Candidatus Microthrix parvicella Bio17-1: one gene and its partner. The protein of the gene in region 1 interacts with the protein of each later gene in a pairwise test. Links are inferred from orthologs where the notes say so. Each region holds a gene or a part of one and is shown in the gene's direction. Other genes may lie near its edges.

The links.
Region 2: the proteins of ung (region 1) and MPARV_RS0108290 interact in binary tests that used the Escherichia coli proteins (3 or more experiments, as listed by UniProt). The link is inferred for Candidatus Microthrix parvicella Bio17-1 from one-to-one orthologs.

What each region holds. Positions count from the first base shown.
Region 1 is NZ_AMPG01000001.1:555,652-563,649, forward strand. The notes cover bases 2,235-5,169. They hold ung (uracil-DNA glycosylase), read left to right. Parts: upstream 2,235-3,338; coding sequence 3,339-4,001; downstream 4,002-5,169. Other genes in these bases: MPARV_RS0102735 (ABC transporter ATP-binding protein), read right to left, coding at 2,235-2,744; MPARV_RS22080 (SRPBCC family protein), read right to left, coding at 2,804-3,283; MPARV_RS0102750 (MATE family efflux transporter), read left to right, coding at 4,072-5,169. In the rest of the region: MPARV_RS0102725 (nucleotidyl transferase family protein), read left to right, coding at 1-278; MPARV_RS0102730 (hypothetical protein), read right to left, coding at 319-1,986; more of MPARV_RS0102735, read right to left, coding at 1,983-2,234; more of MPARV_RS0102750, read left to right, coding at 5,170-5,391; MPARV_RS24490 (hypothetical protein), read left to right, coding at 5,495-6,169; MPARV_RS0102760 (hypothetical protein), read right to left, coding at 6,202-6,654; MPARV_RS0102765 (GNAT family N-acetyltransferase), read left to right, coding at 6,727-7,998. UniProt on the Escherichia coli protein: Excises uracil residues from the DNA which can arise as a result of misincorporation of dUMP residues by DNA polymerase or due to deamination of cytosine.
Region 2 is NZ_AMPG01000002.1:25,900-31,428, reverse strand. Bases 2,533-5,529 are described here. They hold MPARV_RS0108290 (class I SAM-dependent DNA methyltransferase), read left to right. Parts: upstream 2,533-3,258; coding sequence 3,259-4,800; downstream 4,801-5,529. Other genes in these bases: MPARV_RS0108285 (GIY-YIG nuclease family protein), read left to right, coding at 4,818-5,529; MPARV_RS0108295 (DUF5131 family protein), read left to right, coding at 2,547-3,296. Also shown: MPARV_RS0108310 (type I restriction endonuclease subunit R), read left to right, coding at 1-121; MPARV_RS0108305 (restriction endonuclease subunit S), read left to right, coding at 118-1,473; three-Cys-motif partner protein TcmP, read left to right, coding at 1,611-2,531. UniProt on the Escherichia coli protein: The subtype gamma methyltransferase (M) subunit of a type I restriction enzyme. The M and S subunits together form a methyltransferase (MTase) that methylates A-2 on the top and A-3 on the bottom strand of the sequence 5'-AACN(6)GTGC-3'.

The sequences.
Region 1 (7,998 bases):
AGCACCGTTTGATCGCCGACGTTGCACGCGGCTACGACGCAGTGGTGATGGGCGCCGACAAGTGGCACCAGTTACACGAGCTGCGATTTTACGACGGCAGGGTGAGTGCCCGCGACGCCGCCGTTGCATCACTGCCCGATGTGGCGGTGGCACCCCGCCTCGGTTGGTCCGCCCCGCCGGAGCACCGACTGCACCTCTCGCCGAACTTTGAAGGCGTCTCCGCCACCGCGGTGCGCGCCGGCCGGGACGAGTGGCGGGCTCCGACCGGCGAGCACTGAGCTGCCGGCGTTTCCTCGGATGACAACCGGCAGCGGGCCGTCACCGCGGGTCGACCGCGCTCAGCACCCGGTCCACACGACCGGTGAACATCCTGGTGGCTGATCGCTCGGCGATGGCGCCCAGCCCCACGTCCACCAGCAGCGAGCCGGCCACCAGGGCCACAACCACCACGGGCCGCCCAGCGCCCAGGTAGCCGATGGCCAATGCCGGGGGCAGCGTGACCAGGCCCATCAACACCAGGCTGACGCCCAGGAACAGTCCGGACAGGCAACCCTGCCCGGCGTCGGCCGACGCGAACGGGTTGGACGATTCAGGCTGGGCCACCGGTGCGTTGACGCTGACGAACACGGCCACCCCGGAGGCAAGCACCACCGACCCGGCGGCGAGAACCAGGCCAACCGGCACCAGCGACCACCCTCCGGTGAGGGCTGCCACCATCGGCGGCACCACCACCACCGGCAGGGCACCCGAGAACATGGCTGCCAATCGCTTGCCACGCACCAGATGACGCAGGTCGCCGTTGGCCAGCACGTCGGCTGCCAAGGCCCGGCCATCGGTACCCAACGCGTTCTGGTTGTCGAAGATCACCGAAAACTGGGCCGCCGTGCCCAACAAGACCAGGGTGGGGCTTCGGGTTTCCCCTGCCGACAGCACCACCGCCAACGAGCCACCGATACCAAGCGCCAGCGCGGCCACGTAACCGGTGACGAGCCTTGGCGAACGTAGCTTGAGCCGTACCGATCGAACCGCAACGGTCCAGGCCGACGATTCGGGAATCCAGCGGGGGTAAGGCCGCCTCCGTCGACGCCGACGCGCCGCTCGTGAGGTGGGTCCCGCTCCCGGCGTCGCCACCAGGAACTTTCGAAAGGTACGGCCATGAAGCACGAACAGCGGTGGCAACACGACCAAACCCAGGACAAGGTGCCCAAGCGCCGAAGCGGGCGAGGCCCCCGCCTGGGTCACCGCCCGAGCCAACTGCCCGGTGGGTGTCCACACCAACTTGTCTGAGGCAGCATTCCACCAGTCGCTCTCACGGGTCATCAGGTAGCTCACCGATTGGGCCGCAGCGGCCAGCAACAGCCCCGCCGACGCCGTCAACAGGTTGGCGAAGCGACGGCCGCGACCTCCCGACAGGATGCCCAGGGCATTGGTCGTCAGACGCGCACAGACGGCGACGAGCGCCAGCATCGCTCCGACCGCAAGCACCACGATCGGCGCGCCGAGGCCTACGGACGCGTAGCCGGCAATGATTCCAAGGCACAGCAACAGTCCGGCCAAGCCGGCCGGTCCTACCAGCGACGATGCCAACACCCCGCCAGACAGCGCCGAGTTTGAGAGGGGTAGCACCGCCAGCCTGCGGGGGTCGATCGTGCCCTCCGAACCCACCATGGCACCGAACAACACGGCCACGATCGGTGCGATCGTGGCCCCCACCACCAGCACCGGGTCCAGCCAATCGGTCTGCCGGGCAGCCACTGCGATGCCCACCCCCATGGTGCCGGCGAAGAGCCCGGCAGCGGCCGTTCCCACCACCAGACCAACGGCGTGCATCGCGGAACTCCGTGCCAGCGACGTCAGCAACGCCACCTTGAGCGCCAAGATTCTTCGGGTTGCGGCGAGGGCTCCCAGCGGCGGAGGGGCCCCATGAGCCGCCACCACGGCCACAGCCGGTGCCGGCGTTTCCGTGATGAGGTTCAGTTCGGTCACGCCGGCGCGTCCAGCCAGTCCAGCAGCGCTGCATCCGTGGGTGCCTCACCCACGATCGAGATGAACGCGTCCTCCAGCGTGCTGTTGCCCGACAGTTCCTCGACGGCCCCGGCGGCAAGCACCTCGCCTCGCCGGATGATCGCCACGTGATCGCAGACCTTTTGCAAGACCTCCATGACGTGACTGGACACCACCACGGTGCCGCCCGCCTCCCGGTAGCGGTCCAGCACCTGGCGAACGGTCATTGCCGACACGGGGTCCACGCCCTCAAACGGCTCATCCAGGAGGAGTAGCGCAGGACGGTGGAGTAACGCCGTGGCCAGCGACAACTTTTTACGCATGCCGTGGCTGTAGTCGCCGATGGCCTCGTCGGCGGCTTCCGTCAAGCCCAAAACCTCGAGTAGTCCCCTGGAGCGGGTCTCGGTTTCGATCCGCCCAAGGTTGCGCAGCAGGCCGATGTGAACGAGCTGTTCGATGCCGGTGAGACGCTCGAACAACAACAGTGGGTCGGGTACGACGCCGACGCGGCGGCGGGCCTCAACGGGGTCGGCCCACACGTCGATGCCATCGACGAGCACCCCACCGCGGTCCGGCCGGAGCAACCCGGCACACATCCGCATGGTGGTCGTCTTGCCGGAACCGTTGGGGCCGATCAACCCAAAGCAACTTGCACGGGGCACCTCGAGGTTGAGCCCCGCCACCGCCACATTGCTCCCAAAGGCTTTAGCCAGGTCACGGGTGGACAGCGCTGACACCATCGGGCGAGCGTATCGACCGATGGGCCGTTGGCCCCGGCAGACCCCAAGGACGGTTCTGGCTACTCCTCCACCGTGTTCTCGTGGATCGATTGATCGTTGTCGCCGTCGTCCCGGGATACGTGACGAGCGATACTCATGCAGAAGCCACCCAGCGCCGCGCGCAGCGCCGTGGCGGCGCCCGCCGACTGCACGCCGTTGATCGGAACAAACGAGCCCGCCCAGGTCAGCAGGCTGCCCTCGGCCACCGGCTCGACGCTGACCGTGGCCTCGTAGTCCTGCAGCGGTAGGCCGGTGAGCAACTTGTAGCTGAGCGACCGCGGTGGGTCGAAAGCAGTGATCTGCTCCCGACTTTCCACGGGGGGACGTCCAACCTTGCGAATGGCGCCCACGCCGTCCGGGTGGCCTTCCCCCTCGGCCTCACGCTCGGATTCGATCCCGATCGCCCACCGGCCCCATGCCGAATTGTCGGCCACCAGGTCGAACACCTCCTCTGGAGATGCGGCGATGAAACGGCGGACGGTCACGGTGCGGCGTGTCATGGCACCATCCTCGCGCCTCACGCAAGGGCCGCGCGCCACGAGGCAAACTGGAGCTGTGCCAACCACCGATTGGAACCCGCTTCTTCGCGAACAGTTCGAGGCCCCCTATTGGCCCGCCCTGATGTCCTTCGTCGCCGCCGAGCGGGCGAACGGGCCGGTGTACCCGCCCCAGAACCAGGTGTTTGCGGCGCTCCATCTCACGTCCTATGCCAACCTTCGAGTGGTGATCCTGGGGCAGGACCCCTACCACGGCCCGGGACAGGCTCACGGCCTGGCGTTCTCCGTGGCCGACGGGGTGGCGCATCCGCCTTCGCTGCGCAACATCTTCGTCGAACTGGCCGATGATCTGGGCTGCTCCACGCCCGCCAACGGCAACCTTTCGGCGTGGGCCACCCAGGGCGTGTTGTTGTTGAACACCACCCTGACGGTGCGAGCGGGAGCCGCCGCATCACATCAGGGCCATGGGTGGGAGACCTTTACCGACCGGGTGATCGCTGCCGCAACGGCTCAAACCAAACGCGTGGTGTTCATTCTGTGGGGTGCCTCGGCCCAGCGGAAACACTCGCTGATCGATGCCAAACGCCACACGGTCATCAAGGCGCCACACCCGTCACCGCTCTCGGCTCATCGTGGGTTCTTTGGCTCCAAACCGTTCAGCCGGGCCAACGCCGCGCTGCTTGAGGCCGGTCGCACGCCCATCGATTGGTGTCTCGCCTGACGCCCCGCTTCCGCCTTCGACTGCTCGCCACCACATGGTTCGCCGGAAGGCCACTGGGCACACTGTGACGATGCGCACCGACCGACGTTGGGATGGCGAGATCGTCGCGCTGGCCGTGCCCGCTGCGGCCACCCTGGCCGCCGAGCCCGCCTACCTGCTCACCGACACCGCTCTGGTGGGCACGCTGGGCACCGAGGCACTGGCAGGCCTGGCGGTGGCCAACACGATCATCCTGGCCGCCTACACGGTGTTCATCTTTTTGACCTTCGCCACCACTGCCGCCGTGGCACGACTCCTGGGCGCCGAGCGGCACCGGGATGCAGCAGAGGAGGGCGTCACCGCCACGTGGCTTGGCGCCATGCTCGGAGTCATGGTGGCGGCGGTGGTGTTGCCGCTGGCGCCCACCCTTGCCCGTCTTTTTGGGGCGGAGGCAGCAGTGGTCGCCGACGCGGTCACGTACCTGCGCATCTCCACCGCAGGGTTCCCCGCGTTGTTGATCGTGATGGCCGGAGCGGGCTTTCGTCGCGGGCACCACGACACCCGGACGCCGTTGTACGTCGGCTTCGGCACGGCGCTGATCAACCTGGTGATCGAGGTGGTGCTCCTGATCGTGTTGGACTTCGGCATCGGCGCCTCGGCCCTCTCGACGGTGATCGCCCAGTGGGTCGGCGCACTGGTGTACGTCGCGCTGGTGGCCGCCGAGGCACGTCGCCACCAGGTGGGCCTGGCGCCGCACCTGGGGCGAATCGGAACCCAGCTTCGCGTCGGCTCCGCCCTGATCGTGCGCACGGTGGCCCTGCGATCGATCTTTCTCATGGCGGTTTTCGTGGCCGGACAGATGGGCACGGTGGAACTCGCTGCGTACCAGATCGGCATCGGGGTATGGACGTTTCTCGCCTTCGCCTACGACGGCATCGAGACCGCCGGTCAGGCGCTGGTGGCTCGTGAGCTCGGCGGCCGTCGACACGCACTCGCTCAGTCAGCGGCAGCGCGTGTGCTGTCCTGGTCGATCGCGGTGTCGATTGCGCTGGGGCTGGCGACCCTGCTGGGGCACTCGGTGGTCGCAGGCCTGTTCAGCGGCGATCCTCTCGTGGTGACCGCTGCCGCCGGTGCGCTGGTGTGGGTGGGGATCGGCCAACCCGTCGCTGGGCCGGCGTTCGCCCTCGACGGCGTGCTGGTTGGTGCGGGCGACCTGCGGTTCCTCGCCAAGGCCATGCTGGGGGTCGCCGCCACCTTCGCCCTCGGCGCCGCGCTCACCCTCGCCACCGGCGCAGGCCTTTGGGCGTTGTGGGCCACCCTGACAGCGGCCATGACCGTCCGCACCGCCCTGATGAGCGGCAGATTCCGCTCGGGCAGATGGGTCAACCCAGATTTGATCACGACCAGCTGACGGTGCCACTGCGTCGGTGACCCCCGGATTCTCACTCCGGATACTTCACTCCGGATTCCCAAGCCGGGTGCACGGTCCGGTTCGGCGGGGCATCATGGAGTGTGTGACACAGCGCATGCGACATTCGGCCGCCGTTGTTCTCCTGATGTGTGGCGTTGGCCTGCTCGCCGGCTGCGGCAACGACGTGGGCAACGAGACATCCGCCTCGACCACCACCGCAGGCGCCCCGCCGACCACAGTGGTGGTGACGAGCATCGTCACCGTGCCGGTGACCACGGCGGCCCCAGCAACCAGGCCGCAGGCCTCGGTCGCGCCGGCCACGCCCACGGCTCCCCCGCCCACGGCCGCAACCACCTCGGGCACCCTCGATTGGGACGGTGTCCGATACGACTTCGGCCGCATCACCGGGCTCAGCAGCAACGAGAACCAGGACCTGATCACCTTCGATCGATACCAGCTTTACGGCGATGGGGGAGAGTTGCTGAGCGCCGCCAACTTCACCGAGGAGCCGATCGTGGTGGGGAACTCCGACGTCCCCTGGGTGAACGACAACCCCAAGGAACGCACCTACGTGCTCGACCCGGAGGCCGAAGTGTTGAGCCTTGCCAACCCGGGCAGGATTGCGTGCGGCGGAAACGACCAGACCGAAAGTCCTGAATGGCAGTCGGGCACCGTCGAGGACCTGTTCCGCATCGGGACCCCCGACAGTGACCAGGTGTCGTTGATGTTCAGCAAAGAGGGCAAGGTGGTCCTGGTGCGGATCTCCCAAGGTTGCTGAATGCGCGGGCCCGATCGGGCCGAAGTACCTGGTCAGTTGGTGACGGTTTGGGTTGATCGAAGGTCGTCAGGCGATCGCCCGACGGAACGTTCGACCCACCATGCCCGGTGCTCTCGCCTCAGCTCAACAGGAAGTCGCTCCACCTGCCGATGGCTGAGCGAAGGCAACTCAGTGCCCACCTCCACCACCGACTCACTGATCCGCCGGGCCAGATCGAACGTCTCGAGTCGCTTCAGGCTGCGTCGCAGCGGTGACTGCCGCGCTGTGCCTGCGCCCAGGCCCAAGCGGAGCGCAAGGTCGTCCGACCCGATGTCGAACGCACCGCCGCGCTGTTGCAACTCGCGCTTGGCCCAGCGCAACAGCCAAAGCCCCGAAGGGCCGATCACCGGCAGCCAGAACCGCTCGGCGTAGTCGCCCTCCGCCGGATGCGAACCGGGTGCCGACCGGCGCCAGTAGCGAATCGTCAGTGTCCCTGAGAGGTACATGGGATCGACGGTACGGAACCTCGCCGAAGAGGTCGATGGGGAGCTCGACCCGCAGGCCGTACGGTAAGCCGGGTGAGCAACAACGACCGTCGACCGAGCGAGTGGCACCCCAGCACCATTCCGCCAGACGAGCAACGCCGCTGGGAGCGGGCGGCGGCGATCGGCTTTGGTTCCGTCGAGCCTGACGACCATTGGTCGGTCGACCAGATCGAGGACCTGGGGCGTCGGGCCTGGGCGGTTGAGGACGCCGGGGTCATCGTTGGCACGTCGGCCGACCTCGTGTGGCATCTCACGCTGCCCGGTGGCGCCACGATGCCGGTGGGGGCAATCCTGGCCGTGACCACCCGGGCCACACACCGCAGGCAGGGGGTACTTCGTTCCCTCATGAGCGCACAACTGCGCGCCATGGCCACCGAAGGCCTGGCAGCAGCGGTACTCACCGCGTCTGAGGGCACCATCTACGGGCGGTTCGGCTTCGGTGTGGCCACGTCCCAACACCGACTCGAAGCTCCGGTCCACGGTCACGGGCTCGACCACGTCAGGCCCGGGCGCATCGAATTGGACGATGCGTCGGTGTTCCGCGACGAGATCGTGAAGTTTCGCCGACGTTCGGCCAGACATCGTCCCGGCACGCTGGAGCGTCCCGAGGAGTGGTGGGACCAACTGGTGCTGGGGGACCAGGTCAGCTTCGAAGGTGGTGGCCCGCAGTTCGTCTCGCTGCACCGGGACGATCAGGGCGAGGTCGACGGCTATGCACTGTGGCGCACCGAAGGCCTCTGGGGCGAACGCACCATCGTCATCAGGGAACTGCACACGATCGACCCGGCGGTTGAGCTGGCGCTGTTTCGGCATTGTGCCGACATCGATCTGGCCACATCGGTGCGCTGGGACACCGCACCCGCCGATTCCCCCATCCCGGCGGCGACGACCGACCCTCGGAGGTGTCACGTCACCGGGGTGCGAGACCAACTGTGGCTGTGTCCCCTGGATGTGTCGGCACTGCTGGCGGCCAGAACCTACGGGGCACCGCTCGATCTGACGCTTCGGGTGGACGATCACGCCTCCGGTTGGTCTGCTCCCACCATCGCGCTGCGACTCACCGCTCGGCCCGGCGAGCAGGCCGAGGTGGAGGTGCTCGATGAGACCCCACCGTCGAGGTCCCAGGATCCACAGCCCGACCTGGTCTGCGATCGGACCACGCTGGGCATGGCGGTTTTGGGGACTACGCCCTGGAGCACCTTGGTCGCCGCCGGCAGGGCCAGTGTCTCCAACCCAGCCGTGGCCAGAGCCGCCGACGCTGCGTTCGCTTCACATCCGCCGGCAAACAGCCAGGACTACTTTTAA
Region 2 (5,529 bases), on another replicon or contig:
GTTGGTCGAATTGCAGGACCCGCCGTTCAGCCAACACGGCGGCCTCTTCAAGGCCAGAGAGCTGTTCGGCCACGACCTCGACGACATCCTCGCCGACCTCACCGAAACCCTCGCCGCATGAGCGACGTACCTCACGGCTGGGTCGTGGCGCCCCTCGACGCCCTGCTGGCTCCGCAGGCAGATGGACGTACCATCCACCAAGGGTGGAGCCCGCAGTGCGAGAAGTCTCCGGCCGGCGATTCAGAGTGGGGAGCGCTCAAGACCACAGCGATACAGCCTGGGCACTTCCTTCCGGAGCACAACAAGCGCCTACCGGTCGACAAGCAGCCGAAGCCAGGTCTTGAGGTGAAGCCCGACGACGTCTTGCTCACTTGTGCCGGGCCTCGGTCCAGGTGCGGCGTCGCCTGCCTCGTAAGCGAAACGCGACCAAAGTTGATGATCTCGGGGAAGATGTACCGATTTCGTTTCGATAATCGGTACCTCGAACCGCAGTTCATGGAGTACTACCTGCTGAGCGGCGAGGCATGGTCAGCCATTGATGAGATGAAGACGGGTGTGAGCGATAGCGGTCTCAATTTGACACAGGGCAGGATACGAACTCTCCCGATCCCTGTCCCGCCGCTCCCCGAACAACAACGGATCGTGGCAGCGATCGAAGAGCACTTCTCCCGCCTCGACGCCGCCGAGGCCTGTTTGGGGAGTGCGGCGAAAAGGGCTGCGCGTCTCCCGGACGCTGCATGCTCAGCGCTGACCAACGACGGGTCCTGGCGGGTCGTTGAGCTGACCGACCTACTGACCTCATTGAGGAATGGTGCTTTCGTCTCTCGACCCTCAGCTGACCCACCTGGCATGCCAATTCTCCGAATTAGTGCGGTGCGACAGCGAAGGCTCGATCAGACGGACGTTCGGTACGCAACACCGGCGCCAGCTGGAGCAGATCGTTACCAGGTGGACCCCGGTGATCTGCTGTTCACTAGGTACAGCGGCAATCCAAAGTACGTGGGTGCATGTGCAGTTGTTCCGCCCGACGCTGCCGGACTGTTGCACCCCGACAAGCTGATCAGGGGTGTCGTGGACGAAGCGCAGGCCGACCCCCGCTGGATCAGTTCCTATGTCTCGGTGGGAGCGGGTAGGGCTTCGATTGAATCGCGCCTCAAGACGACAGCTGGCCAGGTTGGCATCTCCGGCCGTCAACTCAAGTCGGTAGAAATCGCGGTGCCACCTATCGAGGAGCAGATTCGACGGTGCAATGAGATCGATCGTTTTTCGGATCTAGCGGACAGCGTCGGCGCTGCGATTGATGTAGCAGCGAGGCGTTCATCTGGTCTTCGCCGGGCGGTTCTTGCCGCCGCGTTCTCAGGGCAGCTTGTCCCGCAGGACCCTGCTGACGAACCGGCGTCGGTGCTGCTCGAACGGATCGCTGCGGAACGAGCGGCGGCCAAACCACCTCGTCGCAAGCGGGTGACAGCGTGATCATGGCCGAGGGCCCTGTAGCTGTTGGCAGATTTGTGCCATGGCGGCGACACATGAGCACCTCGGCCAGATTGTCACTGGTCCTCCATACCATCGAGTTCCAGCCCGGAATCGGCTGATGGCCCCGAGGAGCGCTGATGAGGGCGTGGAAGTCGCATTCGTACGAGAAGCTCTCGATCCTGACGGACTACCTGGAGGTGTTCGCCAAGGCAAGCAGCAGCGCCGCGAACCGCGTGTACCTCGACGCGTTCGCAGGCGAGACGCTCAACCGGATAGCGGGCACGGATCGCACGTTCCCTGGTTCGGCGGAGACGGCGCTGGAGGTCAAGCCGCCGTTCACCCATGTTCGGCTCTTCGAGTTGGCCCGGAAGCGGGTGGGGGAGCTGTCGGAATTGGTGGCCGACCGACCGAATGCTCGCGTCGTGCATGGAGACTGCAACGTAACGATTCCGGCAGCTTTGACGTCCCTTCCCATGAAGGCCCCAACGTTTGCGTTCCTCGATCCCGACGGGATGGAGTTGGACTGGGCGACGGTCAGGGCGCTGGCGGACCACAAGCGTGCCTATGCCGAAGAATTCGACAAGTCCAAGGTAGAGATGTGGATCTTGTTCTCCACCTCGGGCATGGTCCGAATGCTTGGCAAGAACCGTGAAGCCGTCGGTGAGAATCGGCTGCTCGACAAGGCGGCCCGACTCTACGGCGCGAGCGGGCCGTTGGAGCGCGTGTGGGAGGCCAAACTCGCAGGCGAGATCACCGGAGGCGAGGCTCAGAAGGCCTACCTCTTTCTCTACATGGACCGTTTGGCCGACCTCGGCTACCAGCATTTACTCGTGCGCCCTATCCACGGTTCGCGAGGCGAGCTGTACGCCATGGTGTTCGCATCGGACCACCCGGCCGGAGCCAACATCATGCAGTGGGCACAGGAACGGGACCGCGTGCGCCCACGAGCCGACACGCTTTTCGATGTTCCCGAACCGCGGCCAGCCTATGAAGATCTGCACACTGGGTGGCGGAACGAGTTTCCAATCGAACTGCCAACTTGGACCGAGTTGGCATGACGCGGGGAAGGGCTGATGGCTGAATCAACTATCGAATGGACTGATGCAACATGGAACCCGACGACCGGGTGCGACCAAACCTCACCGGGTTGCGACAACTGCTATGCGCTCACCATGGCGGCGCGCCTCAAAGCAATGGGGCAGGAGAAGTACCAAGCTGATGGCGACCCTCGCACCAGCGGGCCCGGGTTCGCTCTGACCGTCCATCCCTACACGCTGTCGATCCCTCGCCGATGGTCCAAACCGAGAATGATCTTTGTGAACTCGATGAGCGACCTCTTCCACCACGACGTGCCTGTCGAGTTCATCCGAGACGTCTTCGCAGTCATGGCGGATACGCCTCGCCACACGTACCAGCTCCTGACCAAGCGGTCGAAGCGTCTGAGTCGTCTTGCCGAGGTCCTCGACTGGCCGCCAAACCTGTGGGTCGGCGTGTCTGTCGAGACCCAGACCTACGGATTTCGAGTCGACCACCTTCGGACCGTGCCGTCCTCGGTGCGCTTCCTGTCGATCGAACCGCTGCTCGGTCCTGTATCCGTAGATCTCGACGGCATCGATTGGGTGATCGTGGGTGGCGAGAGCGGTCCTTCGTGTCGGCCCGTCGACCCAGTGCACGTTCGGCACATCCGAGATGCCTGCGTAGAGAGCGGTACGCCGTTCTTCTTCAAGCAGTGGGGTGGGCGGACGCCCAAGACGCATGGCCGTTTGCTTGATGGGCGCACGTGGGATGAGTACCCGGCCGCCACCGTCGGTGCTGGCGTATGACGACGAAGTGGGAGACGACGTGACCGACTCGAAGGCACTGGTCGACAAGCTGTGGAACTACTGCAACGTCCTGCGCGACGACGGCTTGTCCTACGGCGACTACGTCGAGCAGCTCACCTACCTGCTTTTCCTCAAGATGTCCGAGGAGCAGCGCGAGCTCGGGCTGCCCGACATCGTCCCGGACGGGTTGGACTGGCCGTCACTGCTGAAGCTCTCCGGCGAAAAACTGGAAGCGCACTACATCAACATCCTCAGCCAGCTCGGTACCACCGACGACATGCTCGGAGTCGTCTTCCGCAAAGCGCAGAATCGCATCCAAGACCCGGCCAAGCTTCAGCGGCTGATTCACGACCTGATCAACGGCGAGACATGGATGGGCCTGGACGTCGACGTGAAGGGCGACGCCTACGAAGGCCTGCTGGAGCGGAACGCAGCCGACACCAAGTCGGGCGCAGGCCAGTACTTCACGCCGAGGCCACTGATCTCGGCGATGGTCGACGTGATGCAGCCGACGCCGGACATGCGTATTTGCGATCCGGCGTGTGGGACCGGGGGATTCTTCCTGGCTGCCTACGACTACATCGTCAAGCACAACCCGCACCTGGACCGCGCCCAGAAGCAGCACCTGCGATCCGGGGCCTTCACGGGGTGGGAGATCGTCGAGAACACCGCCCGTTTGTGCGCCATGAACATGTTGCTGCACGGCATCGAGACACCGGAGAGCGATAGTCCGGTCCACCTCGATGACGCGTTGCGGGCGGACCCGGGTCAGCGGTTCGACCTGGTGCTCGCCAACCCGCCGTTTGGAAAGAAGTCGTCGGTGACCATCGTCAACGCCGAAGGCAAGATCGACAAGCAGGACATGACGGTGGTGCGCGAGGACTTCTGGGCCTCGACATCGAACAAGCAGCTCAACTTTGTGCAGCACATGCGCACGCTGTTGAAGATCGGCGGCAATTGCGCCGTCGTGGTGCCGGACAACGTGTTGTTCGAGGGCGGCGCCGGGGAGACGGTGCGCCGCAAGCTGCTGCACGAGTGCAACGTGCACACCCTGCTGCGCCTGCCCACCGGCATCTTCTACGCCCAAGGGGTGAAGGCCAATGTGTTGTTCTTCGAGCGGAAGCCAGGCTCGGAGACCCCGTGGACCAAAGATCTCTGGATTTACGACCTGCGCACGAACCAGCACTTCACTCTGAAGCAGAACCCGCTTGCGAGGGCCGACCTCGACGACTTCGTTGAGAGCTACCGGCCCGGCGAACTCGGTAAGCGGGAGGAGAGCGACCGGTTCAAGCGCTTCTCCTACGACGACTTGGTGGCCCGGGACAAGGCCAGCCTGGACATTTTCTGGCTACGTGACGAGAGCCTTGAGGACACCGACAACCTCCCGCCGCCGGGCATTATCGCCGCCGAGATCGTGGAGGATCTCCAGTCGGCGCTGGAGGAGTTCAGGGCGCTGGCCGAGAGCCTCGAAGGAATCGGAATCAACATCGAGGACACCGAATGAAGGTGGGAAGTGTGCCTATGACACCCAAGCCCCTTGGCACGTCGATCCGGATCTTCCTGGCCGACGGAGGCGCAGACGGCGTCTGGGTCGTAGAGAAGAGCAACTGGACTGGCAAGGCCTTAATGGCGCCTCGCACCCGGTTTGGTGACCTACGAGCCCGGTCTGACCTCGATGGGCCGGGGGTCTACTTGCTGATCGGCCCGACAGAGTCAGGACTGCTGGCCAATCGGGTGTATATCGGCGAAACGGACGATCTTCCCGGCCGACTCGATAGCCACAACAAGAACAAGGAGTTCTGGAATCGGGCAATCGTCTTCACCAGCAAGGACGCCAACCTCAACAAAGCCCACATTAGATATCTAGAAGCAAGGCTGATCGGTCTGGCGACTGTGGCCAAACGCGCCGAGTTGGACAACGGGAACCTCGGTTCGTCGCCGCCATTGTCCGAGCCTGACACTGCGGAAGCGGAGGCGTTCCTTGCGGAGATGCTCCTGATCTACCCGGTCCTTGGGGTGCAGGTGTTCCAGAAGGCCGAGGAGCAACCCTCCAGTTCCGAGCGCCTCAAGCTGGTTGGGAGGGACACGAAGGCCGAGGGCACGGAGACCGCTGACGGGTTTGTCGTTCACGCAGGTTCGCTTGCACGCCCCATCGAGGTTCCCTCCATCCACGCATATGGGACACAACTCCGAGCTGCGCTTCGGGATAAAGGGCTGCTGGTCGAAGACGGAA